4 regions of the Paenibacillus sp. FSL R7-0179 genome follow, and region 1 is predicted to be linked to each of the others. Evidence: riboswitches for the same ligand, from Rfam matches in the RefSeq annotation. Region 1 holds a riboswitch; each other region holds the start of a gene.
The links. Region 1 has a riboswitch for thiamine pyrophosphate ahead of MKX63_RS02230 (ABC transporter substrate-binding protein). Riboswitches for the same ligand answer to the same signal wherever they lie in the genome.

Region 1 (2,199 bases):
CATGACCAATGAGCAGACCTTCTGCTGCGTGAGCCGGGCGAGGCCGGAGATTGCCGCAGGCCTGATCAGCCAGATGTACGGCGAGTATTATTACGGAATGCTGCTGAGTATTTTCCACAAAATCGTGCTGCTGAAGCTCGCCAACCTCCACTCCCGGCTGCGCATCAACCACGATAACGACGAGATTGAGAATCTGATCTTCCTGATCAACAAATTCTCGGCCAAATTCTACTTCCTGGAGCTGATTTCGCAGTCGCAGGGACGTGAGATTTTTTTTCAGCTGCGTAAGGTGTATGGCAATGATGCCCTGTTCGATGAGGTGAAAATGACGCTGAATGACCTGTTCCAGTATCAGGACAAATTCCAGGCCAAACGGCGGGATACGCTCCTGATGGTGCTCACCGTGTTCACGGTCATCAGCGGGATTTACGGGATGAATCAGGTGATCGAGGATCTGAAGGGACAGATTGACTGGAGCAAAATGCTGGAGTACTCCGCGTTCGAGTATCTGGCTCTGTTCCTGACCTTCTCGGGGATCACCGTCAGTATCGGCCTAACGGTAAGAGAGATCTGGAACGGCATCCGCAGCCGCCGCAAGAAGCGGCATTATACGAGGGATTAAGATATGAGGGTGGACAACGGCGGGACTGCCGTCTATAATACACCGTAAGAACATAGCAATACCCGTGAACTTTATAGAACCAGGGGTGCTGGAATTGGCCGGCTGAGATTGTATCCCACAAGATACTGACCCTTATACCTGATCTGGATAATGCCAGCGTAGGAATCTTCATTCGGCACAGTGCCCCTAAGCGGTACTGAAGCTGAAGTCCCCTCACGCAAGTCACTGGCGTCCCGATCTTCGGGACGCTTTTTTGATTCTAAGGATGTACAGGAATACGGTTTCTGTAAGCTCTGAAGACCAGGGGTTGCTGGAAGGAGAGAGAAAGAGAAATGGGAGTCAAAAAAACAGCACTACTCCTGCTCAGCTCCATGCTGCTGCTTACCGTAGCAGGATGTGGCGGCGGGAACAACAGCGGCAATGCGGGGGCCAGCGCACCTGCTGCAGGAAACAGCACAGCTGCACCTGATGCAGCCGCAGCCGCACCCACGGATGCACCTAAGGCGCTAACCCAGGTTAAGATTGCCCTGGACTGGACGCCAAACACCAATCATACAGGCCTGTATGCTGCCAAGGAGCTGGGTTATTACGCAGAGGAAGGTCTCGACGTACAGATTGTACAGCCCGGCGCTGCCGGGTCCGATACGATGGTCACTTCCGGCGAAGCCCAGTTCGGTATCAGCGCCCAGGAAGCCCTGACTCTGGCCCGTCTGCAGGATGTGCCGCTGGTGTCGATTGCTGCCATCATTCAGCATAATACCTCCGGGTTCGCGGCTCCGAAGGACCGCAATATTAAGACGCCGAAGGATTTCGAAGGCAAAACGTACGGAGGCTGGGGCTCCCCTGCGGAGCAGGCTGCCATGAAAGCGATCATGGACCCCGAAGGCGGGGATGTCTCCAAGGTGAAGCTGGTGAATATCGGCGAAGCGGACTTTTTCACAGCCGTGAAGCGGGATATTGACTTCGCCTGGATCTTCTATGCCTGGACCGGTGTGGAGGCCGAGCTGCGCGGGGAGCCGCTGGATATGCTGTATCTGAAGGATTACGCTCCGCAGCTGGATTACTACACCCCGGTGCTGACGACCAGCGAGAAGGAGATCGCCGAGCATCCTGAAGTGGTGAAGGCCTTCCTGAAGGCTACGTCGAAGGGCTATCAGTACGCTATCGATAACCCGGAAGAAGCTGCGACGGTCCTGTCGGACGCTGTACCAGACCTTGATCCCAAGCTGGTGCTGGCCAGCCAGAAATGGCTTAGCCCGAAATACAAAGACGACGCCCCGCGCTGGGGGGAGCAGAAGCTTGAGATCTGGAAGAATTACGCCGACTGGATGTACGGCCTGAAGCTGCTGGATAAACCGCTGGATGCGGAGAGTACGTTTACGAATGAATTTTTGCCGGAATCATAATGAACCCGCATGGCGGGAATCTTATACTTAATTTGGAGAGGAAGGATTCATCATGGCTAATACATTGCTGAGCATTCAAGTAATTCCCAAGACACCGAACAACGAGGATTCCATCCCTTATGTGGACAAGGCCATTGAGGTCATTCAGAAGTCAGGCGTGAAGCATCAGGT
Region 2 (2,199 bases), 320 kb from region 1:
TTATTATCTCAACCGGAGCCTCTGCAAGATATCTGGGCATCCCGGGCGAGCAGGAGAATGTGGGACGCGGGGTCAGCACCTGTGCGACCTGTGACGGCTTCTTTTTCCGTAATAAAAAGATTGTCGTCGTCGGCGGCGGAGACTCCGCCATGGAGGAAGCCAGCTTCCTGACCCGCTTTGCGTCCAGCGTAACGCTGGTTCACCGCCGTCCTGAGCTGCGTGCCTCGAAGATCATGCAGGACAGGGCCCGTGACAACAGCAAGGTAGCCTGGGCCTTGAACCGCACACCTGTTGAGGTAACAGTAGGAGAGACCGGAGTGAAGGGCCTTACAGTGCTTAATAATGAGACAGGTCAGACAGAGCTGGTAGAGGCAGACGGTGTGTTCGTAGCCATTGGACACACCCCTAACACAGCTTTCTTGGGCGGGCAGATTAACACGGATGCTAATGGCTATATCGTGGTGAACCCGGGTACCACCGAGACTAACATTCCGGGTGTATTCGCCTGCGGCGATGTGCAGGATACCCGTTACCGTCAAGCGATATCGGCAGCGGGAACCGGCTGTATGGCCGCCATGGATGCCGAGAAGTTCCTGGAAGGCACGATGGTGCACGACTGGAGCGAATCGCTGGACAAATAACGGGTTTACAAGAATTACCCGCACAGGTAAAATGTATTTAATTAGATAAGATACCCACTAGGGGAGCCTGAATAGGCTGAGACGGGAAAATTGAATTTCCGGACCCTTGAACCTGATCTGGATTATACCAGCGTAGGAAAGTGGAGTCGGACCTTTTTTGAATACAGTCTTATTTGGCTGTTCCTTTAATAAAGCCGCTCCAGGTGGAGCGGCTTTTTGATTTGTAAGAATCTATAGATTCTTCAGCTCAATCTGCTGCGTAACCTCTTATCTGATGATTGTACAGAACGAAGAGGAGGAGATTGAAATGACAGGAACGGGTAAGAACGAAGAGGTGGATCTGTCCGGATTCCCCGCAAGCCGTAAAGTGTATGTGGAGGGCTCACGCCCGGATATCCGGGTTGCGATGCGGGAGATCAGCCTTAGCAGAACCGAAGGCGTTGCCGGAGAAGAGGAGAATGCTCCGCTGCGTGTCTATGACACAAGCGGTATTTATACGGATGCCGCAGAGGAGACAGATATTAGGAGGGGGCTGCCGCCGCACCGTTCAAGCTGGATCACGGAGCGCGGTGATTCGGAGGAATATACCGGAAGGGCGGTCCGGCCGGAGGATAATGGAATCCGCAGAGAAGGGACTGCCGCCGAAGCTTGTCCAGGACTGAGCAGGAATCCCCGGCGGGCCTATACAGGCTGTAATGTGACCCAGCTGCATTATGCAAGGCAAGGGATCATCACGCCGGAAATGGAGTATATTGCGATCCGGGAGAATATCCGGCCGGAGTTCGTAAGGGATGAAGTGGCTGCGGGCCGCGCCATTATCCCGGCCAATATCAATCACCCGGAGAGTGAGCCGATGATTATCGGACGTAACTTCCTGGTGAAGATCAATGCGAATATCGGAAATTCGGCGGTCACTTCTTCTATAGAAGAGGAAGTGGAGAAGATGCGCTGGGCGACCCGCTGGGGGGCTGACACCATTATGGATCTCTCCACCGGCTCCAAGATCCATACTACCCGGGAGTGGATTATCCGCAATTCTCCTGTGCCGGTTGGTACAGTGCCCCTATACCAGGCGCTGGAGAAGGTGAACGGCATAGCCGAGGACTTAACCTGGGAGCTCTACCGTGACACGCTGATTGAACAGGCGGAGCAGGGGGTGGATTACTTCACCATTCATGCCGGGGTGCTGCGGCGCTATATTCCGCTCACTGCCCGGAGAATGACCGGCATCGTGTCCCGGGGCGGATCAATTATGGCCGCCTGGTGCCTGGCTCATCAGCAGGAGAACTTTCTGTACACACACTTCGAAGATATATGTGAGATTATGAAGACGTATGATGTGGCCTTCTCCCTTGGGGATGGCCTGCGTCCCGGCTCTATTGCCGATGCCAATGACGAAGCTCAGTTTGCCGAGCTGGAGACGCTTGGAGAGCTGACGCTGCTAGCCTGGAAGCACGATGTTCAGGTCATGGTCGAAGGTCCGGGGCATGTGCCGCTGCACAAGATTAAGGAGAATATGGACAAGCAGCTTGAGATTTGCCGGGAAGCTCCTTTCTAT
Region 3 (2,199 bases), on a different contig from region 1:
CATATAAATTCTATTTTAAAAAAGCCTAACCGCTTGCCGGCAGGCTTTTTTTCTGCGCTTGTAACTATTACAATATATTTCCGTCTATTTAGATAATTGGATATGAAAAGGGGATTGGGATGCTTAGAAAAAAAGGATTCATTCTATCGGCAGCGGGGATTTTTGTTTTTCTGGTAGTGTTCATTTATTTGACTCCTTTTGCAGGGAGACTTGTGGCAAATACAAGGTTGGAAGGATATGCAAAAAGCATTGGGATTAGAATTACACAGGAATCGCCGCCGCTACCCCTTGTTACTTCCGGTAAAACCCAAATTCCAGTTACCCAAGGCAGCTATTGCTGGGGGAATTTAGGATGTGCGGATTATACAGGAGGACAATCCATGGTACAGGGGGTTACTCCCACTGTTATAGCCTCTGGGGGGAAGATCGATGTTGCTTTTACTTATAAACCGGCACCCGATGAGGTAAACGTTCAGCAATTTGTCGATGATAAAGAAGTGCAAATTCCATTGAAGAACGGCTCTTTTAATGCTCCAAAAGAACAAGGCGTTTATTACTACGGCATATCAGCATTCTGGACAACCGAGGATGGTAAATTTTCAGAAGGGAGTTCATCTGTGGTTTTTGTAATTGAAGTAAAATCTACGAAAGAATAGCTCTAACAGGAATTATATGCTAATATACAACAAGCAAGACGAAACAACCGCATATGAACGATCACTAGGGGTGCCGCAAGGCTGAGACGGGCGTAGTTGTCCGGACCCTTTGAACCTGATCTGGTTTATACCAGCGTAGGGAAGTGGAGAACGAATATTGCAGCGGGGTACACGGCTCATCCCGGTATTCCTGCTTATATTCCAGACTGCTTCCTTATGGGAGTGGTCTTTTTTGTGTTGGCGCGCGGTTTAGAATGAGCTGGAACAGACGGGAGGGGAAGGGATTGTACAAGATTCATGCGGTTTCGGATGGGCGGCTAATGCCTGAAGCGCTGGCGGAATGGGCCGTTGCGGTACATTCTATGGTGGATTATATCCATCTCCGCGAAAAAGCCATGTCCGCCCGCGAATTGCTGGCGGCGGCGCAGCAGATGCTTCAGGCCGGAGTACCGCCATCGAAGCTGGTCATTAATGATAGGATCGATGTTGCCCTGGCCGCCGGGGCAGGCGGTGTACAGTTAGCCTGGCATAGCCTCCCGCCAGCCGCAGTGCGCGGCCTTGCACCGGGCCTGCGGATCGGCAGATCGGTCCACTCGCAGGAAGAGGCGGCGGAAGCTGGAAGGCAGGGAGCAGACTTCTGCCTCTACGGGCATGTATTCCCTACGGCCTGCAAGCCCGGACAGCAGGCGCGGGGACTTGCGCAGCTGGCCGAGGCTGTCCGCTGGAGCCGCATACCGCTGATTGCGCTCGGCGGGATTACCCCGGGCAATGCCGGAGCGGTGCTGGCTGGGGGGGCGGCTGGCATTGCGGTCATGTCGGGGATCTGCGGAGCCCCAGATCCGGTGGCAGCGGCCTTGGCCTACAGGGAAGCGGTTCACAGGGCGGCAGAGCAGGCCGAAACGCTGGATATGACTCAAGCACAGGGCACAGCAGGAGGTGAACAGGCATGAATGTGACCGTTAACGGGAAGAGACAAAGGATCGGGGAGAGCTGCCGGACACTGGAGGATCTGCTGGCCCGGCCCGAGTGGGCCGGTAAGCTGGTAATTGTCGAGCTGAACGGTGAACTTGCCGGCAGAGAGGTTTATGGAGAGACACTGCTTAGCGAGGGGGACCGGGTGGAGCTGGTTCATTTTGTAGGCGGAGGCTAAACACAAAGACTTATCCCAGGAGGCGTTAAGATGCAAGATCCATTGATGATTGGCGGCGTGACTCTAACCAGTAGACTATTCATTGGCACCGGAAAATACAGCCGTAACACCCTCATTCCCGAGGTCATTACGCGATCAGGCTCACAGGTTATTACCGTTGCCCTGCGCCGGGTAGACCCGGAGAGCAGTGACAATATTGTCAGCCATATTCCTTCCCATATGACCTTGCTGCCCAATACCTCAGGTGCGCGCACCGCAGAAGAGGCGGTACGGATTGCCCGGCTGGCGAGATCGGCGGGGCTGGGGAACTGGGTGAAGATTGAGGTCATCAACGACCAGAAATACTTGCTGCCGGATAATATGGAGACCATCCGGGCGACTGAGATCCTTGCA
Region 4 (2,199 bases), on a different contig from region 1:
GTAGCCGAACCACATGATGAACAGGGGCGAGAGGGCGATCAGCGGAACCGTCTGGCTGATAATCAGCAGCGGATACAGCGCCTTGGCCAGCGGACTGAACAGGTGCATGGCGGTTCCCAGCAGGCTGCCGCAAATCACCGACAATGCGAAGCCTGTGAGTACCTCCAGCAGTGTAGCAGGCAGATGCACCCCGAATAACAAGCGGCGTTCCTCCAGTAAGGCCTTGCAGATGGCGGACGGAGCCGGAAGGATGAAGGGAGGAACCAGCCCCAGGCGGGCTACAGTCTCCCATACCGCAAGCGTCAGCAGAGCGAGAAGGACAGCCGGAGCGTAATGCTGGAGCAATCTTCTAGGGGCGGCGGTTCTCATATAGCTTCAGCTCCAATTCCTGGCGCAGGGCGGCGAACTGCGGTTCATAGTTCAGACTGTGATGGCGCGGACGGGGGAGGGCGGTTGAGAATTCCTGCATACCGCTGCCCTCCCGGCCAGTCATTAGATAGATTCTGTCACTAAGCAGGAGCGCCTCCTCCAGATCATGGGTGATGAACAGCACTGTCTTGTCCAGCTCCGCCCATAACTCCAGCAGCCAGCGCTGCAGCGAGCGCTTCGTAATGGCATCAAGCGCCCCGAACGGCTCATCCAGCAGCAGCAGGTCATTCCCGGCCGCCACGGTGCGGAGGACAGCCACACGTTGGCGCATTCCGCCGGACAACTCCTGCGGATAAGCTCCTTCGGTCCCGTCAAGGCCGAAGCGCTGCAGCAGGGTGCGGATCTCGGCCATAGCGGCTGCTTTGGGACGGCTGCGCTTGAGCTCCCAGGGCAGCAGACAATTGTCCATTACGGTCCGCCAGGGTAGGAGGAGATCCTGCTGCGGCATGTAGGCGACACTGCCCAGTCTCTTCGCTGCTGCAGCGGACTCGGCTCCGTTCAGCATAATCCTGCCGCTGCCGGGCTCCAGCAGACCGGCGATGATTTTGAACAAGGTGCTTTTGCCGCATCCGCTTCCGCCTACGACAGATATGAATTCGCCGCGCTGCACATTCATGGATAGCCCTGAGAAGACGGGGGTCCGGGATGAACCGGTCCCGAAGGCATAGGACAGATTGCTAATGTTGATCATAAGACTATGTATGAAGCCTCCTCGGATTGAAATATTTACTGCGCTGAACACCAAAAAGCCCCATTCATTCCCGGAGGCAATGAATGGGGCGGAAGGTACAGTCAGCTGCGGCCCTGTGACGGGAACCACTGATACATTCTGCTCCACTTCCCTCCGCTGGTATGATCCAGATCAGGTTCAAAGGGTCCGGAGCTTAAGCTCCGTCTCAGTCGGCCGACTCCCCTAGTGAATAATGCTGCTATTAAATTCGTAATTGCTACTTAATATACCACAAATTCCCCTCTTGTAAAGAGCAGGCGGTCAGCGTTTTGCCAGTCCGGTCACGAACAAAGCGACGATGCCCCTGGAGATGTCGAGCTTGGAGGAGTGGTGCCGCTTCTGCTCATACAGGTACAGATCGGGACTGAGGACAGAGATTAAGGCCGTAGCCGCAAAGGCCGGATCAATGTCAATAATCTCACCGCCCGCCGCAGCACGCTGCAGCAGCTCTGTTATCATCACCCCCAGCCGCTGGAAAAAAGGATGCTCAAACTGGGTCAGCTGCTTCTTGCCGGTGAACTCGGCTTTGATCATATTCAGCAGCTCGGCATATTGCTCAATGAAATCGGCAATCTGCTCAATGCTGCTCTGCAGCTGAGCTAGCGCCGGAGCTTCACCGGCACTGGCAGCGACCTGCTGCTCCAGACTGGACAGGAATTGATCTGCGCTGCCCTTCAGCAGGGCAGAACAGATCTCACCCTTGTCCGTGAAACGGCGGTACAGGGAGCCTTGCCCTATACCTGCCCGCTTGGCAATGCTGTACATGCTGACCGCCTCAAGTCCGCTCTCGGTGAATAACTGGCGGGCAGCTTCAAGAATCCGCTGTACATAAGGATCGGCGGACTCCGGCGGGGAGGATTCTATGGCTTGCGGAGCTGACGGAGGGAGCTGTGCAGCATCGGTGTCTGGCTTGTTCATGAGGACCCCTTTCAGAAATGAATCAGTGATTTACAGAAAAACAAATAAAAGAATTGACACAACGGACAATTGTCCGTAGACTATGAATTGCAATTACGGACAGTTGTCCGTTCACTCATTAT

Region 2: another riboswitch for thiamine pyrophosphate. It lies ahead of thiC (phosphomethylpyrimidine synthase ThiC); the one in region 1 lies ahead of MKX63_RS02230 (ABC transporter substrate-binding protein).
Region 3: another riboswitch for thiamine pyrophosphate. It lies ahead of MKX63_RS22435 (thiamine phosphate synthase); the one in region 1 lies ahead of MKX63_RS02230 (ABC transporter substrate-binding protein).
Region 4: another riboswitch for thiamine pyrophosphate. It lies ahead of MKX63_RS26365 (ABC transporter ATP-binding protein); the one in region 1 lies ahead of MKX63_RS02230 (ABC transporter substrate-binding protein).

Annotation. Positions count from the first base shown of each region.
Region 1 is NZ_JBBOCC010000001.1:532,797-534,995, forward strand. Features, by position in the region: gene MKX63_RS02225 (hypothetical protein) at 1-622, shown strand, start outside; TPP riboswitch at 694-804, shown strand; gene MKX63_RS02230 (ABC transporter substrate-binding protein) at 955-2,028, shown strand; gene MKX63_RS02235 (thiamine-binding protein) at 2,081-2,199, shown strand, end outside.
Region 2 is NZ_JBBOCC010000001.1:850,012-852,210, reverse strand. Features, by position in the region: gene trxB (thioredoxin-disulfide reductase) at 1-641, shown strand, start outside; TPP riboswitch at 691-797, shown strand; gene thiC (phosphomethylpyrimidine synthase ThiC) at 949-2,199, shown strand, end outside.
Region 3 is NZ_JBBOCC010000002.1:1,378,680-1,380,878, forward strand. Features, by position in the region: gene MKX63_RS22430 (hypothetical protein) at 120-656, shown strand; TPP riboswitch at 713-815, shown strand; gene MKX63_RS22435 (thiamine phosphate synthase) at 941-1,606, shown strand; gene thiS (sulfur carrier protein ThiS) at 1,603-1,806, shown strand; gene MKX63_RS22445 (thiazole synthase) at 1,837-2,199, shown strand, end outside.
Region 4 is NZ_JBBOCC010000002.1:2,290,883-2,293,081, forward strand. Features, by position in the region: gene MKX63_RS26360 (ABC transporter permease) at 1-369, opposite strand, end outside; gene MKX63_RS26365 (ABC transporter ATP-binding protein) at 350-1,120, opposite strand; TPP riboswitch at 1,252-1,354, opposite strand; gene MKX63_RS26370 (TetR/AcrR family transcriptional regulator) at 1,421-2,077, opposite strand.